DNA from 4 places in the Streptomyces sp. NPDC034037 genome. Region 4 is predicted to be linked to each of the others. Evidence: riboswitches for the same ligand, from Rfam matches in the RefSeq annotation. Region 4 holds a riboswitch; each other region holds the start of a gene.

Region 1 (3,675 bases), on a different contig from region 4:
CGCCGTCGGTTCGTCGAGGATCAGCAGGCGGGGGCGCATCGCCACGGCGCCCGCGATCGCGGTCCGTTTGCGCTGGCCGTAGGAGAGGAGATGGGTGGGGCGGTCGGCCAGGGCGCTGATGTCGAGGGCCGCGAGCGCCTCGGCGACGCGCGCGCGGACCTCGGTGTCGGGCAGGCCGAGGTTCAGCGGCCCGAAGGACACGTCCTGTTCGACCGAGGCGGCGAACAGCTGGTCGTCCGGGTCCTGGACGACCAGCTGAACGGTGGTCCGCAACCGCGTCAGGCCCTTGCGGTCGTACGTGACCGGGGTGCCGTCGGCCGTCAGGTGACCGGTGTCCGGTCGCAGGCCGCCGCTCAGCAGCCGCATGAGGGTCGTCTTGCCGCTGCCGTTGCGCCCGAGCAGCACGAGTGCCCTGCCCTCGGTGACGTCGAAGTCCAGGTCGCTGAGGACGGCCGGCCCGTCCTCGTACGCGTAGGAGGCACCGCGCAGCACCAGCAGGGGCTCGCTCATCCAAGAAGCCTTTCCATGACGAAGGTGAGGGCGGTCAGGGCCGCCAGGAGTGCCACGCCCGCTCCCACGAACCGCCGCGAGACGCGGGCCTCGGGCACGAGCACCCGCAAGGTGCCGTCGTAGCCGCGTCCGGCGAGTCCGCCGTGCAGCCGGCTCGCCCGGTCGAAGGCCCGCACGAACGACGTGGCGCCCAGACCCGCGAGGGAGCGCCAGGTGGCGGCCCGTGTGGTGTGGCCGAGGCGTGCCGCCTGCGCCTGGCGGATGCGGGTCATGGCGTCCAGGAGCAGGAAGCTCATCCGGTAGGTCACCAGGGCGACGTCCACGACGGGCGCCGGGATGCCCGCCTTGACCAGGCGGGGCAGCAGATCCGACATGGGGGTGGTGAAGGCGAACAGGAGCACGCCGAGCGAGGCCGCCGAGGTGCGCAGGAGCAGGCCTCCCGCCCGCGCGGGCCCCGACTCCGCGAGGGTGACGAACCCGTCGGGGCCGCCGAGCTGGACGAGCAGGGTCAGCGCTCCGGTGACGCAGAAGCCGAGCGGTACACGGTAGGCGCGCCACAGTTTGCGCGGCGGCACCCCCGCCGGGCCGAGCAGCAGGACGAGCGCGGTGGCCGCGACCAGGGCGGCGCCCGGCCAGGGCGGCAGGGAGATCGCGAGGAGGGTGAGGCCGAGCCCGAGCACGGCCTTGTCCACGGGGTGGCGGCGGCGCCAGCGACTGCTGTGCGCCGCCACGTCGATGGGCAGCACTGGCGGTCAGAGCTGCCCGGGCCCGGGCTCGGCGCCCTCGTCCCCCGGGGGCTGCCCGGCGTGCGCCTCCTGCGCCTGCCGGCGTTCGGCGCCCTGCCTGCGGCCCTTGCGCAGACCGAAGTAGTACGCGAGGACGCCGGCGCCGAGGGCCGCCTGGAGGGCGAAGAGCGCGGATTCGATGTCGCCGGAGGGCGGCTCGTACAGGGGCGAGAACCACGGTTTGTAGTCCGGCTCGATCTCGGTGATCGCCGTCTCGGCCTGGGCGTCGGCACCGGTGAACGGTTCCTTTTTGTGGTCGCCGAGCCCGAGCGCCAGGGGCAGCACCGCGAGCGCCGCCACGACCACGAGCAGCAAGATGTTGATCTTCGTGTTCCGGCTCATCAGGCGCTGGCCTCCCTGTGCGTCTCCTGCGTCTGCTGCGTCTCCTGCGTCTGCTGCTTCGCGGGGGTCTCGTGCGGCGTAGTGGGCCGCTTGCCCTGCGGCAGCACCCCGAGCCGCGCGAGTTCGCCCCGGCTGGACTGCACGAGCAGCCGCATGACCAGGACGGTGAGCAGCCCCTCGCTGACGGCGAGGGGGATCTGCGTGACGGCGAAGATCCCGCCGAACTTGCCCAGCGCGCCGAGGAAGCCGCTGCCGGGGTCCGGGAACGCCAGGGCCAGCTGGACGCTGGTGACGCAGTACGTGGACAGGTCGGCGACGAAGGCACCGAAGAACACGGCGGCCATCAGCGGTACGTCGAACCGCCTGAGCAGCCGGTAGACGGCGTATCCGGCCCACGGCCCGACGATCGCCATGGAGAACACGTTGGCGCCCAGGGTGGTGAGCCCGCCGTGGGCGAGCAGCAGGGCCTGGAACAGCAGCGTGATGGTGCCGAGCACCGCCATGATCGGCGGCCGGAACAGGATCGCGCCCAGTCCGGTGCCCGTCGGATGCGAGCAACTGCCCGTCACGGACGGAATCTTCAGGGCGGAGAGAACAAAGGTGAAGGCCCCGGCGGCTCCCAGGAGCAGGGTGCTCTCGGGGTGTTCCTTGACCTCACGGGTCAGACGACGGACTCCGTGGACGACGAACGGCGCGGACGCTACGCCCCAGGCGATCGCGTGCGCCGGCGGGAGGAAACCCTCGGCTATGTGCATGGCTCAGCAGACCCTCTCCAGCACCTCGTGGATGGACAACGTGCCTTGGCCGGTCTCCTGGCTGACGGGTCGTACCGACCGGACTCCGCCTTCCCGGGCACGTGTGTGCCCAGTGGCTGCCGCGAGGGCTGGAGCCGGACTTCCCGATCACAGTGGCGAGGGCCGCACCGGCATCACACCGGATTTCCCGTTCACCAAGGCGTGGTGACATTAGTGCGCGACGGAGGGGCCTGACAACTTGCCCGGGCGATTCCGATCGTGGTCAGACGTGCCCGGCACCCTGCGGGAACGGCCCCACGAGGGCTCCCGGTTCGCTCCAGCAACGCCCGTGCGGCGGGTCGGCAACACGAAGCGCGGCGGTCACTCGATCGTGAGTTCCGGCCGGGCCGCGCCCGGCGTGCGGTCATCCTGTGAGCGGCGACACGAGACGGCCGCCGGGCGGACGTGCCCCGGCGGAATGTGCTTCAGGGGGACATGTCATGACGCGGGAAGCGAGCCGCATCGTCGGCCTCGGTGAACGGGCGGTGCTGCTGGCGGCGGGGCTGGCCGACCTCGGGGTCAGCACGCTGGGCACGGCGGTGGGGACGGTACGAGGGCTGCTGCACCGCTCGGACGCGGCGGACCTGGCGGCGGACGCCGAGCACGATCTGCTGGTGCGCGGGCGCCTGGTGCGGGACCGGTACGCGGCGGTGCCTCCGGCCCACCTGGAGATCCTGGCCCGGCGCGCGCTGGCTCGGCGGGCCGCCGATGGCCTCTGACCTGTGGGAACCCGCACGGTTCAAGGACCGTGTCGACGCGGTGCTGCGTGCGTTCGTCGGCCAGGAGGCCGAACGCTTCGCGGACGTCGATCCGCTTCTCCATCCGGTGGCCGAGCAGCTGGAGGCGGCCGTCGCGGACGGCAAGCGGCTGCGGGCGGCCTTCTGCTACTGGGGCTGGCGCGGGGTGGGCCAGCCCGACAGTGACGCGCTGGTGCGGGCGGCGGCCTCGATGGAGCTGGTGCACGCCGCCGCGGTCGTGCACGACGACCTCATCGACGACAGCCCGTTGCGGCACGGCCGCCCCACCGCCCAGGTGGCCCTGCGGGACTGTGTGCCCGACCGTCCCCGCGCGTCGGCCGACGGCAGGTCGCTGGCGATGCTGGTGGGCGATCTGCTGATGGGGCTGGCCGGGCAGCTGTTCGCCGCCAGCGGTCTGCCCGCCGCCTATCTGGCCCGGGCCCGCCCCCTGTGGTCGGCGCTGGCCCGGGAGCTGATCGCGGGCGAGTGCCTGGAGATCCTGCGCAC
Region 2 (3,675 bases), 800 kb from region 4:
GGGCGACCGGCCCGGACGCCACCCGCACCGACATCGTCGTGGGCGGCCTGCACCAGAGCCCCGTGTACGTCGTCCAGCCCGAGCACGAGGCGGGCATCCAGCTCGCCGTGCACCCGCTGGCGGCCCGCGCCCTCCTCGGCCTGCCCGCCGGGGCGCTGACCGGACAGTCCGTCGTCGCCGGCACCGACGTGTTCGGCGAGCGCGCCGGCGACCTCCGCGAGCGGCTGTGCGAGCTGGACCGCTGGGAGGACCGCTTCGCCGCCCTCTCCGCCTACTTGCGCCGGCGCGCGGCCACGGACCGTACCGCCGGGACCGTACGCCCCGAGGTCGCCGAGGCCTGGGCCCGGCTGGCCCGGCACCGCGGCGCGGACACGCTGGGCGCCCTGTCCCGGCACGTCGCGCTCAGCGAACGCCGCCTGACCGCGCTCTTTCGCGCCGAGACCGGGCTGAGCCCCAAGCAGGCCGCCCGCCTGATGCGCTTCCAGCACGCGAAGGACGCCGTGGTCCGCGCCGTCGCGGCGGGCGGCCCGCCGAACCTCGCCCGGGTCGCGGCCGACACCGGCTACTGCGACCACTCCCACCTCGTACGCGACTTCCGCCGGTACACGGGGACGAGCCCCACCGGCTGGCTCGCCGAAGAGTGCCGGAACATCCAAGCCGGGGCGCACGGCGAGGGCGAAGAGTGAGGGACATGACCAACACCACACCGAACCCCGCACCGTCCCCCGCCCCCGCCTCCAACGCACCCACCTCCGGCGCACCCGCCTCCAACGCACCCACCCCCGGCGCACCCGCCCCCGGCGCGCCCGCTCCCACCATCTGGCCGGGTCTCCAGGCGGAGGACGCCCCCGCGCTGATCGACTTCCTCGTCGGCACCGTCGGCTTCCTGCGCACGGCCGTCCACGAGGACGGCGGCCGCGTCGTCCACGCGCAGCTCGACTGGCCCGAGGGCGGCGGCGTCATGCTCGGCTCCCACGACCCCGCCACCGAGGGCACCTGCGGCACACCCGGCACCGCGAGCGCCTACGTCGTCACCGACCGGGTGGAGGACCTGTACCGCCGGCTCACCGAGGCGGGCGTGCGGGTCATCGCCGAGATCGAGGACAAACCGTACGGCGGACGCGAGTTCGCCGTCGCGGATCCGGAGGGAAACCACTGGTCCTTCGGCTCCTACCGGGGCGAGCCGAGGCCCGGACCGACCCCGTGAGCACGCGTGATAACTTGCGCAAGCCAGTCAAACCCACACCTGGGCCAGGGAATCCGGTGCGAATCCGGAACTGACGCGCAGCGGTGAGGGGGACGGGCGGGGCCACGGCCACTGGGCGTCTCACGACGCCCGGGAAGGCGCCCCGCCCGGTTGATCCCGAGTCCGAAGACCTGCTGGCGCCTTCGCCCGCACACCGGGCGGCGAAGGTCGTGACGCAGACCAGGCTCCGCGTATGAGCCGTGACACTCAAGGGATCGCGTGTCCTCGAAAGCCCGTACATCCGTCCTGCGCCGTGCCGCACTCCTCATGGCCGGCACGCTCACGCTGAGCGCCTGCGGCGGCGGCTCGGCGCCGGAGCCCGCGGGCAAGGGCGCCGACGGCTACCCCGTCACCGTCGCCTCCTGCGGCAAGGACGTGCTGGTCACGGCCCCGCCCCAGCGCGCCGTCTCGCTCGACCAGGGCTCCACGGAGATCCTTCTCTCCCTCGGGCTCGCCGACCGCATGGCCGGCACCGGCACCTGGACCGACCCGGTCGCGAAGAACCTGGCGAAGGACAACGCGAAGGTGGAGCGGCTCGCCGACCGCTACCCCTCCCTGGAGAAGGTCCTCGCCAAGGAACCGGACTTCGTCAGCGCCTCCTTCCTCTACACCGTCGGCAAGGGCGGCGTCGCCGACCGCGCGAAGTTCACCGACCTCGGCGTGCCCGTCTACGTCTCGCCCACCGACTGCGCGGGCAAGGACAACGACGGCGGCGGCGACGGCAAACGCGTGCGGACCCTCACCATGGACACCGTCTACGGCGAGATCCGCGACCTGGCAAAGGTGTTCGGCGTGCGCCAGCGCGGCGAGCGGCTGATCGCCGACCTGAAGGGCCGCGTCGCGAAGGCCACGAAGGACGTCGAGGCGTCCGACGCGACGATCCTTTACTGGTTCGCCAACTCCGACGCCCCGTACATGGCGGGCTGCTGCGGCGCCCCCGGCATCATCACCCGCGAAGTCGGCGCGAAGAACGCCTTCCACGACACCCGCGAGGAGTGGCCCCAGATCAACTGGGAGACCGTCGCCGACCGCGACCCCGACGTCCTCGTCCTCGGCGACCTCACCCGCAGGTCGCAGTCGGCCGAGAGCGCCGAGGCGAAGATCAGGTTCCTGGAGACCAACCCGGCGACCAAGAACCTGACCGCCGTCAGGAAGAAACGGTACGTCCGGCTCAGCGGCCAGGCCATGAACCCCACGATCCGCACCGTCGACGGCATCGAGCAAGTGGCGGCCGGGCTGCGGAAGTTCGGGCTCACCACATGAGCGTGGCCGCACCCGCCCGGCAGGGGCTGCTGTGGCTGGCCGCGTGCGCGGCGCTCGCGCTGTCCGTGGCGCTCGCCGTCACCATCGGCCCCGCCGACATCTCCGTGCCCGACGTGTGGTCGGTGCTCGCCGCGCACCTCGGCTGGGGCGAGTCGCGCCTCACCACCCTCAGGGACGGCATCGTCTGGAACCTGCGGATGCCCCGCACCCTGCTCGCCGCCGTCTGCGGCGCGGGCCTCGCGGTGTGCGGGGCGGTCATGCAGTCCCTGCTCCGCAACCCCCTCGCGGACCCCTTCGTGCTCGGGGTGTCGTCCGGGGCGTCCACGGGGGCCGTCGCGGTCGTCGTCCTCGGGGTGGGCGGGGGAGCGGTGTCCATCTCGGCGGGGGCCTTCGTGGGCGCGCTCCTGTCCTTCGCGCTCGTCCTGCTCCTGAGCCACACGCTGGGCGGGACGACGGACCGGGTGGTGCTGTCCGGCGTGGCCGCGCTGCAGCTCTTCTCCGCGCTGACGTCGTTCGTCGTCCTCACGGCGGGCGACGCGGAGACCACCAGGGGCGTGCTGTTCTGGCTGCTGGGCTCGCTCAGCGGGGCGGGCTGGACGGACGTGTGGCTGTGCGGCGCCGTCCTCGCCGTGGCGCTGGTCGTCTGCCTCGGCCACGCCCGTACGCTCGACGCCTTCGCGTTCGGCCAGGAGGCGGCGGCCACGCTGGGCGTGCACGTGGCGCGCACCCGGCTCGTGCTGCTCTGCGTGACGGCGCTGCTGACCGCCGCGCTGGTCAGCTCGGCGGGCGCCATCGGCTTCGTGGGCCTGGTCCTGCCGCACGCGGCCCGCGCGTTCGCCGGCGCCGGCCACGCCCGCCTGCTGCCGGTCACGGCACTGGCCGGGGCGCTCTTCCTGATCTGGGTGGACACGCTGGCCCGCACGGCCCTGGACCCCCAGGAGGTCCCGGTGGGCGTGGTGACATCACTGATCGGCGTACCGGCGTTCGTGCTGGTGCTGTACCGGACGCGGGGGGCGACGACGTGAGGCCCGAGAGGTCGGGCGGGGTGAGGCCCGAGACGACGCCCGACACGGCGCGCGGACCCGGGGGCCGGGAAGGGCCGGTCGGGACCGGGGGTCGGGAAGGGCCGGCTGGGTCCGGGGGTCGGGAAGGGCCGGCCGGCACCG
Region 3 (3,675 bases), 1.2 Mb from region 4:
GACTCGACGTCGTCCTCGATGTGCTCGCCGAGGACCTGGAAGCCGCCGCAGATCCCGAGCACCGGACGCCCCTCGGCGGCCCGGCGCGCCAGCGCGTCCGCGAGCCCGCGCTCCCGCAGCCACTGGAGCGCCCGTACGGTCCCCCGGGTGCCCGGCACGACCACGAGGTCGGCGTCGACCAGCTCCTCGGCCCGGTCCACGAACCGCACGACGACACCCGGCTCGGCGGCCAGCGCGTCCACGTCCGTGAAGTTGGACATCAGCGGCACCGCGCACACCGCGACCCGCAGCACGTCCGCGCCGACCGGCGGCGCCACGGCCGACTCCCGCACGGCGCCCCGCAGGGACACCCGCAAGCCGTCCTCCTCGTCGATGCCGAGCCCGTGCCGGTAGGGCAGCACACCGAAGGTGCGCCGGCCGGTGAGGCCCTGGAGCATGTCGAGGCCGGGTTCGAGGAGCGAGACGTCCCCCCGGAACTTGTTGACGAGGTATCCGGCCACCAGCTCCTGGTCGGCCGCGCTCAGCAGCGCCGTCGTCCCGAAGAACGAGGCGAACACCCCGCCCCGGTCGATGTCCCCGACCACCAGGACGGGGAAGCGGGCGGCGCGCGCGATGCCCATGTTCACGATGTCGGTGCGCCGCAGATTGATCTCGGCGGGGCTGCCCGCGCCCTCGCAGATCACGACGTCGTACGTGCTCCGCAACTCCTCCAGACACCCCACGACGGTCTCCAGGAGCGCCTGGCGCCCTCCCGGCTGCGGTGTCCCGGAGGACGCCCCGCCGGGCCCGCCGAAGAACCCGCGCGCGCTCATCTCGCCCACCGGCTTGCCCATGAGGACGACCTGGCTGGAGCGGTCGCTGCCCGGCTTGAGCAGGACGGGGTTCATCAGCGCGCTCGGCTCGACGCGGGCGGCCTGCGCCTGCATGGCCTGCGCCCGGCCGATCTCGGCGCCCTCGCGGGTCACGAAGGAGTTCAACGACATGTTCTGCGCCTTGAACGGCGCGACGGACACGCCCTTGCGGGCGAGCCACCGGCAGATCCCCGCGGTGACGACGCTCTTCCCGGCGTCCGATGTGGTCCCGGCGACCAGCAGTCCACCGCTCATGCTCTTCTCCCTGACTTCGCCGCTCGCGGCGACCTCGTCGACCCCAGCACCCGCCGGGCCGCCACCGCGACCCCCAGCGCCAGCCAGCTGACCCGCCGGGAGAGCCGCACGGCCCGCTCGATGTCCGCCACGCGCACGTCCCGCCCGCCCGCGTTCAGCACGGGCCGGTGCTCGACCCGCCCCCCGTACGAGAGGGTGCCGCCGAGCCGTACGCCCAGCGCCCCCGCGAAGGAGGCCTCGACGGGACCGGCGTTCGGGCTCGGGTGCTTGGCGGCGTCCGCGCGCCACGCCCGCACCGCCCCCGAGGGCGAACCCCCGGCCAGCGCCGCGAGCCCCGCGGTGAGCCGGGCCCCCGGCCAGCCGAGGACGTCGTCCAGCCGGGCCGACGCCCAGCCGTAGCGCCGGTACCGGGGCGACTTGTGCCCGACCATCGCGTCGAGGGTGTTCACGGCGCGGAAGGCGACGAGCCCCGGCACCCCGCCGACGGCGCCCCACACCAGCGCGCCGACCACGGCGTCCGAGGTGTTCTCGGCGACGGACTCGACCACGGCGCGCGCGATGCCGTCGCGGTCCAGCGCCTGCGGGTCCCGGCCGCACAGATGGGGCAGCCGCTCCCGGGCCACCTCGATGTCCCCCGCTTCGAGGGCGCCGCCGACGGCCCGCGCCTCCCGGCCCAGCGAGGTCCCGCCGACCACGGCCCAGGTCGCGGCGGCGGTCAGCGCGACGGACGCGGCGGGGGAGCGGCGCACGAGACGGGCGGCGAGGGCGGCGGCTCCCGCCGCGCCCCCGGCGCACACCACGGCGTGCAGCGCGCCCCATCCGCGGTGGTCGCGCCACAGCAGCCGTTCGACGGCGCCCGCCGCCCGGCCGAACCCGGCGACCGGATGGCCGCGGCGGGGATCGCCGAGCAGCAGGTCGCCCAGGAGGCCGGCGGCGGCGCCGTACGCGAAGTCGCGGTCGGCACTCATCGGCTCAGCCGGCCGCTGTGCCGAGAAGGGAGCTGACGCTCGGGGAGTGGTCCGGCAACGGGCGGCCGCGCATGGCGATATGTCCTCACTCAGGGTGTCCGCGCCCTGGTTCGACGTGATCGGCGGCGAGAGTTCCTGGCTTTCCGGGGGAGCGTCCGTGACGGCCTCCCGGTGACAGTGGCGGGACCGCGCCGGATTCGCACCGGCTTCCTCTTCTGCCGCCGTAGTTGGCCCCGGAAGTCCACCACGCCCCGCGAACGCCCGTCAACTCGCCGTTGACCTGCGGCGGGAGAGTGTGCGGAGCCCCACATACGACGGTGGGGCGCCGGACGTGAACACACGTCCCGCGCCCCACCGGGGAGTCGCCGCCGTCAGGCGACGATCAGATAGATCCCGTACGCCACGGCTGCCGCGCACAGGGCGAAGCAGGCGTACGCGCCGGTGCGGGCCAGGGTCGCGGAGCCGCCGGCCGGGGCGGCGGCGGCCGTCTCCTGCTTGGAGAGGCCGACGACGCCGAGGGTGAACAGGCCCACGAGAGCCACCGTCACGGCGAGGCTGACTCCGAAGACCGAACCGAGAGCTGCCCAGTCGATGTGCATGCTGATGTGTCCTTACACCGTCGCGGGCCGGGCGGGGTCCGCCATGGCGCCGGTCGAGGTCGTGGTCGGGGCCGCGATGGTGGCCTTGACCGGTTCGTCGGCGGGGGCGCCGACGGCGGTCAGCGTGCCCGCGGGGGGCGGGGAGACGGCGGCGATGGCCGTGGTCACGACGCCCGCGGGCTCGGCGCCCGGGGCGGCGGCGCGGCGGATCTCGTCGTCGGTGACGTTGGTGTGGTCGACGGAGTTGCGCCGCGAGAGCACCCAGATCACCGCGGCGCCCGCGATGAGCAGCGCGGCGGTGGCCGCGACGCCCCAGGGGCCCTGCTGGGTGAGGAACTCGGCGCCCGCGCCGACCAGACCGGCGGCCGGCAGGGTCAGGCCCCAGGCGATGAACATGCGGGTCGCGGTCGACCAGCGGACCACGCCGCCCTTGCGGCCGAGGCCCGCGCCCATCACGGCGCCGGAGCAGGACTGGGTGGTGGAGAGCGAGAAGCCCAGGTGCGAGGAGGCGAGGATGACCGTCGCGGCGCTGGTCTGGGCGGCGAAGCCCTGCTGCGGCTGGAGGTCGGTGAGGCCCTTGCCCATGGTGCGGATGATGCGCCAGCCGCCCAGGTAGGTGCCGAGGGCGATGGCCACACCGGCCGAGACGATGACCCACAGCGGGGGGTTCGAGCCGGGGCTCAGGACTCCGCCGGTGACCAGGGCGAGCGTGATGATGCCCATGGTCTTCTGCGCGTCGTTCGTGCCGTGGGCCAGCGAGACGAGGCCCGCGGAGGCGATCTGGCCCGCGCGGTAGCCCTTGGCGGTGGCCCGGGTGTCGGTGTTGCGGCCGATCCGGTAGGTGAGGCGGGTGGCCAGCATCGCGGCGAGGCCCGCCACGAGCGGCGCGGCGAGGGCCGGGATGAGGATCTTGGTGACGACGGTGCCGCCGTTGATCGACGACCAGCCCATCGACATGACCGCGGCGCCGATGAGGCCGCCGAAGAGCGCGTGGGAGGAGCT
Region 4 (3,675 bases):
ATCGGCATGATCCTGATCTGCGTCGGCATCCTCACCATCGGCTTCTCCGACGCCGGTGACACCGCCTCCGTGGCCCACCTGTGGAACCAGGGCGGTTTCTTCCCCAACGGCATCGGCTCCACGCTGATGACGCTGCAGATCGTGATGTTCGCCTTCCTCGCCGTCGAGCTGGTCGGCGTCACCGCGGGCGAGTCCAAGGACCCGAAGACCGTCCTGCCCAAGGCCATCAACACCGTGCCGTGGCGCATCGCCGTCTTCTACGTCGGCGCGCTGATCATGATCCTGTCGGTCGTGCCGTGGACGCACTTCAAGCCCGGCGTCTCGCCGTTCGTCGCGGCCTTCGAGGAGATGGGCCTCGGCATCGGCGCCGCGATCGTGAACTTCGTGGTCCTCACCGCCGCGCTCTCCTCCTGCAACTCCGGCATGTACTCCACCGGCCGCATGCTGCGCGACCTGGCGCTCAACGGCCAGGGCCCGAAGTTCTTCACCAGGCTCACGAAGAACGGCCTGCCGCTGATCGGCACCACCGCCTCCGCCGCGTGCATGCTGGTCGGCGTCTGGATCAACTACCAGTGGCCCGGCAAGGCGTTCACCTACGTCGTCTCCTTCGCGACCATCTCCGGCATGTGGGCCTGGATCATGATCCTGGCGTGCCAGATCCGCTACCGCCGCAAGGCCGACCGCGGTGAGCTGCCGCAGTCCACCTTCCGGGCGCCCGGAGCCCCGTACACGAGCTGGTTCGCGCTCCTGTTCATCGGCATGGTCATCGTGATGATGGGCATCGACGAGGACAACCGGATCTCGCTGTACGCCGCTCCGGTGTGGGTCGCGATCCTCGCGGGCTCCTACCTGATCCTCAAGAAGCGCAACCCGGAGGCCGCCGCCTTCAACAAGCGCAAGACCCCCGCCGTCGCCTCCGCCGGCGAACCGGGGGCCAAGGACTGACACCCGCCCCTCGGGGCACCTGTCCAGCATTCGGGCCCGCCCGTACCGCATTCCGGTACGGTGCGGGCCCTCTGCTTATCCTGACTGCCATGCTGACCCTGACCCAGGCCCTCCACGACCAGATCGTCGCGCACGCGCGCCAGGACCACCCCGACGAGGCCTGCGGCGTGGTCGCGGGCCCCGCCGGCACCGACCGCCCCGAGCGGTTCATCCCGATGCTGAACGCCGCGCGCTCGCCCACGTTCTACGAGTTCGACTCGGGCGACCTGCTCAAGCTCTACCGCGAGATGGACGACCGCGACGAGGAGCCGGTGATCGTCTACCACTCGCACACCGCGACCGAGGCCTACCCCTCCCGCACCGACATCACCTACGCCAACGAGCCCGGCGCCCACTACGTCCTGGTCTCCACCGCCGACACCGACGACGCGGGCCCCTTCCAGTTCCGCTCGTTCCGCATCGTGGACGGCGAGGTCACCGAGGAAGAGGTGCGCGTGGTCCAGGCATACTGAGCCCGACATCCTCGGGCGGCGGGAGCCAGGAAGCCGGTGCGAATCCGGCACGGTCCCGCCACTGTGACCCCACCCCCGCATCGGGGGCGGGGGAGTCAGGAACTGACCTGCCGCCCGCACTCCACGCAACGCGGGGGACGCGGAAATCCCCCGGAGGAGGCAGTTCAGCCATGTCCCGAGCCCTGCGCGCCCTGACCGCCGCCGCCCTGCTCGTCCCGCTCGCCGCGTGCTCCTCGTCCGCACCCGATGACGCCGGGCCCGCCGCCAAGGCCGCCGGATTCCCGTACACCGTCACCAACTGCGGTGTGCGGACGACGTACGAGGCACCCCCCGAGCGGGCCGTCACCATGAACCAGCACGCCACCGAGGTGATGCTGGAACTGGGCCTGGCGGACCGCCTCGTCGGCACCGCCTACCTCGACGACAAGGTCCTGCCGAAGTACGAGAAGGCGTACAAGTCCGTCCCTGTGCTCGCCAAGGAGTACCCCTCCTACGAGAAGCTCCTCGCCACCGACCCCGACTTCGTCTACGGCGGTTACGCCAGCGCCTTCCTCGCCGGCGACGGCCGCAGCCGCTCCGCGCTCGCCGAGTCCGGCATCGAGAGCCGCCTCAACGTCGAGGGGTGCGCGAAGCGAGCCGTCTCCATGGACGACGTCTACCGCGAGGTGCGCGAGGTCGGCTCGACCTTCGGGGTGCGCGAGCGCGCGGACACGTGGGTGAGCGGCGCGAAGCGGGAGTTGGCCGCCACCGAGCAGAAGACGAAGGGCGGGAAGCCGGCGTCCGTCTTCGTCTACGACAGCGGCGACAAGACGGCGTTCACGCTGGGCGGCCGGGGCATCGGCAACGACATCGTCGAGCGGGCGGGCGGCCGCAACGTCTTCGCCGACCTCGGCAGGTCCTTCGGCGACGCGTCCTGGGAGAAGGTCGTCGAACGCAAGCCGGAGGTCGTCGTGATCCTCGACTACGGCGCCACGAGCGTCGCCCAGAAGAAGAAGCGCCTCCTCGACGACCCGGTCCTGGCGGACGTCCCCGCGATCAGGAACAAGCGGTTCGCGGTGCTTCCCCTGTCGGACGTGGTGACAGGAGTACGAGCCCCGGAGGCGGTGCGGAAGCTGGCGGCCCAGCTGTGAGCACCCCCCCAGCCCGTCCGGCGCCTGATCCAGCCCGGGGGAGGCAAAATTCAGCCCGTCCGGCGCCTCTTCCAGCCCGGGGGAGGCAAATTCCAGCCCGTCCGGCGCCTCTTCCAGCCCGGGGGAGGCAAATTCCAGCCCGTCCGGCGTTTGAGGACGAGCCCGAAGGGCGACAGACGGAACTCCAAGGGGCACCGCCTCTTGACCCTGACGGGACTGACCGCAGCCCTAGCGGCAGCGACCCTCGCAGGCCTGGCCCTGGGCTCCGTACCCATCCCCCCGTCCCACGTCCTGGACATCCTGACGGGCCGCGCGGAACCCTCCCCGTTCCGCACCATCGTCCTGGACGTAAGACTCCCCAGAGTCATACTGGGCGCCACCGTAGGAGCCGGACTGGCAGTCATCGGCACCGTCCTGCAGGCCCTCGTCCGCAACCCCCTCGCGGACCCCTTCCTGCTCGGCGTCTCCTCGGGCGCCTCCGTCGGCGCGGTCTCGGCGATCGTCCTCGGCGGCGTCTTCGGCCTGGGCGCGGCTCTCAGCACCGCCGTCACCATCCCCGCCGCCTCCTTCGCGGGCGCCCTGATCTCCCTGGCCCTCGTCTACGCCCTGGCCCGAAGCGGCGGCGGAGGCTTCGCCACCGGCCGCCTGATCCTCGCCGGGGTCGCCGTCTCATACATCCTGTCCGCCCTGACCAGCCTCATCCTCGTCACCGCGGACAGCGCCGACCAGCTCAAGGAAGTCCTGTACTGGACGCTCGGCGGGCTCGGCGGCGCCCGCTGGGACATGCTCGCCCTGCCCTGCGCCGTCCTGGCCGCCGGCACGCTCCTGCTGGTGGCGCTGGCCCGGCCCCTGGACCTGCTGCTCGTCGGCGAGGAGGGCGCCACCGTCCTCGGGCTGGACACCGCCCGTTTCCGCGCCGCCGTCTTCGTCCTCGCCTCGCTCCTGACCGGCGTCCTCGTCGCGTACAGCGGCGCCATCGGGTTCGTCGGCCTGCTGGTGCCGCACGCCGCCCGCATGCTGGTCGGCGCCGCGCACCGGCCGCTGCTGCCGGTGGCGGCGCTCCTGGGCGCGGTGTTCCTGGTCGTCGC

What was found. Region 4 has a riboswitch for cobalamin ahead of ACZ516_RS05515 (ABC transporter substrate-binding protein). Riboswitches for the same ligand answer to the same signal wherever they lie in the genome.
Region 1: another riboswitch for cobalamin. It lies ahead of ACZ516_RS11505 (energy-coupling factor ABC transporter permease); the one in region 4 lies ahead of ACZ516_RS05515 (ABC transporter substrate-binding protein).
Region 2: another riboswitch for cobalamin. It lies ahead of ACZ516_RS02110 (ABC transporter substrate-binding protein); the one in region 4 lies ahead of ACZ516_RS05515 (ABC transporter substrate-binding protein).
Region 3: another riboswitch for cobalamin. It lies ahead of ACZ516_RS00350 (cobalamin biosynthesis protein); the one in region 4 lies ahead of ACZ516_RS05515 (ABC transporter substrate-binding protein).

The regions. Positions count from the first base shown of each region.
Region 1 is NZ_JBVISC010000003.1:211,245-214,919, forward strand. Features, by position in the region: gene ACZ516_RS11490 (energy-coupling factor ABC transporter ATP-binding protein) at 1-510, opposite strand, end outside; gene cbiQ (cobalt ECF transporter T component CbiQ) at 507-1,256, opposite strand; gene ACZ516_RS11500 (energy-coupling factor ABC transporter substrate-binding protein) at 1,263-1,637, opposite strand; gene ACZ516_RS11505 (energy-coupling factor ABC transporter permease) at 1,637-2,392, opposite strand; cobalamin riboswitch at 2,423-2,606, opposite strand; gene ACZ516_RS11510 (polyprenyl synthetase) at 2,872-3,150, shown strand; gene ACZ516_RS11515 (polyprenyl synthetase family protein) at 3,140-3,675, shown strand, end outside.
Region 2 is NZ_JBVISC010000001.1:451,396-455,070, reverse strand. Features, by position in the region: gene ACZ516_RS02120 (helix-turn-helix domain-containing protein) at 1-686, shown strand, start outside; gene ACZ516_RS02115 (VOC family protein) at 692-1,207, shown strand; cobalamin riboswitch at 1,215-1,399, shown strand; gene ACZ516_RS02110 (ABC transporter substrate-binding protein) at 1,514-2,509, shown strand; gene ACZ516_RS02105 (FecCD family ABC transporter permease) at 2,506-3,534, shown strand.
Region 3 is NZ_JBVISC010000001.1:65,453-69,127, reverse strand. Features, by position in the region: gene ACZ516_RS00355 (cobyric acid synthase) at 1-1,106, opposite strand, end outside; gene ACZ516_RS00350 (cobalamin biosynthesis protein) at 1,103-2,074, opposite strand; cobalamin riboswitch at 2,204-2,326, opposite strand; gene ACZ516_RS00345 (hypothetical protein) at 2,446-2,673, opposite strand; gene ACZ516_RS00340 (inorganic phosphate transporter) at 2,686-3,675, opposite strand, start outside.
Region 4 is NZ_JBVISC010000001.1:1,254,337-1,258,011, reverse strand. Features, by position in the region: gene ACZ516_RS05525 (amino acid permease) at 1-945, shown strand, start outside; gene ACZ516_RS05520 (M67 family metallopeptidase) at 1,035-1,457, shown strand; cobalamin riboswitch at 1,461-1,582, shown strand; gene ACZ516_RS05515 (ABC transporter substrate-binding protein) at 1,628-2,587, shown strand; gene ACZ516_RS05510 (FecCD family ABC transporter permease) at 2,789-3,675, shown strand, end outside.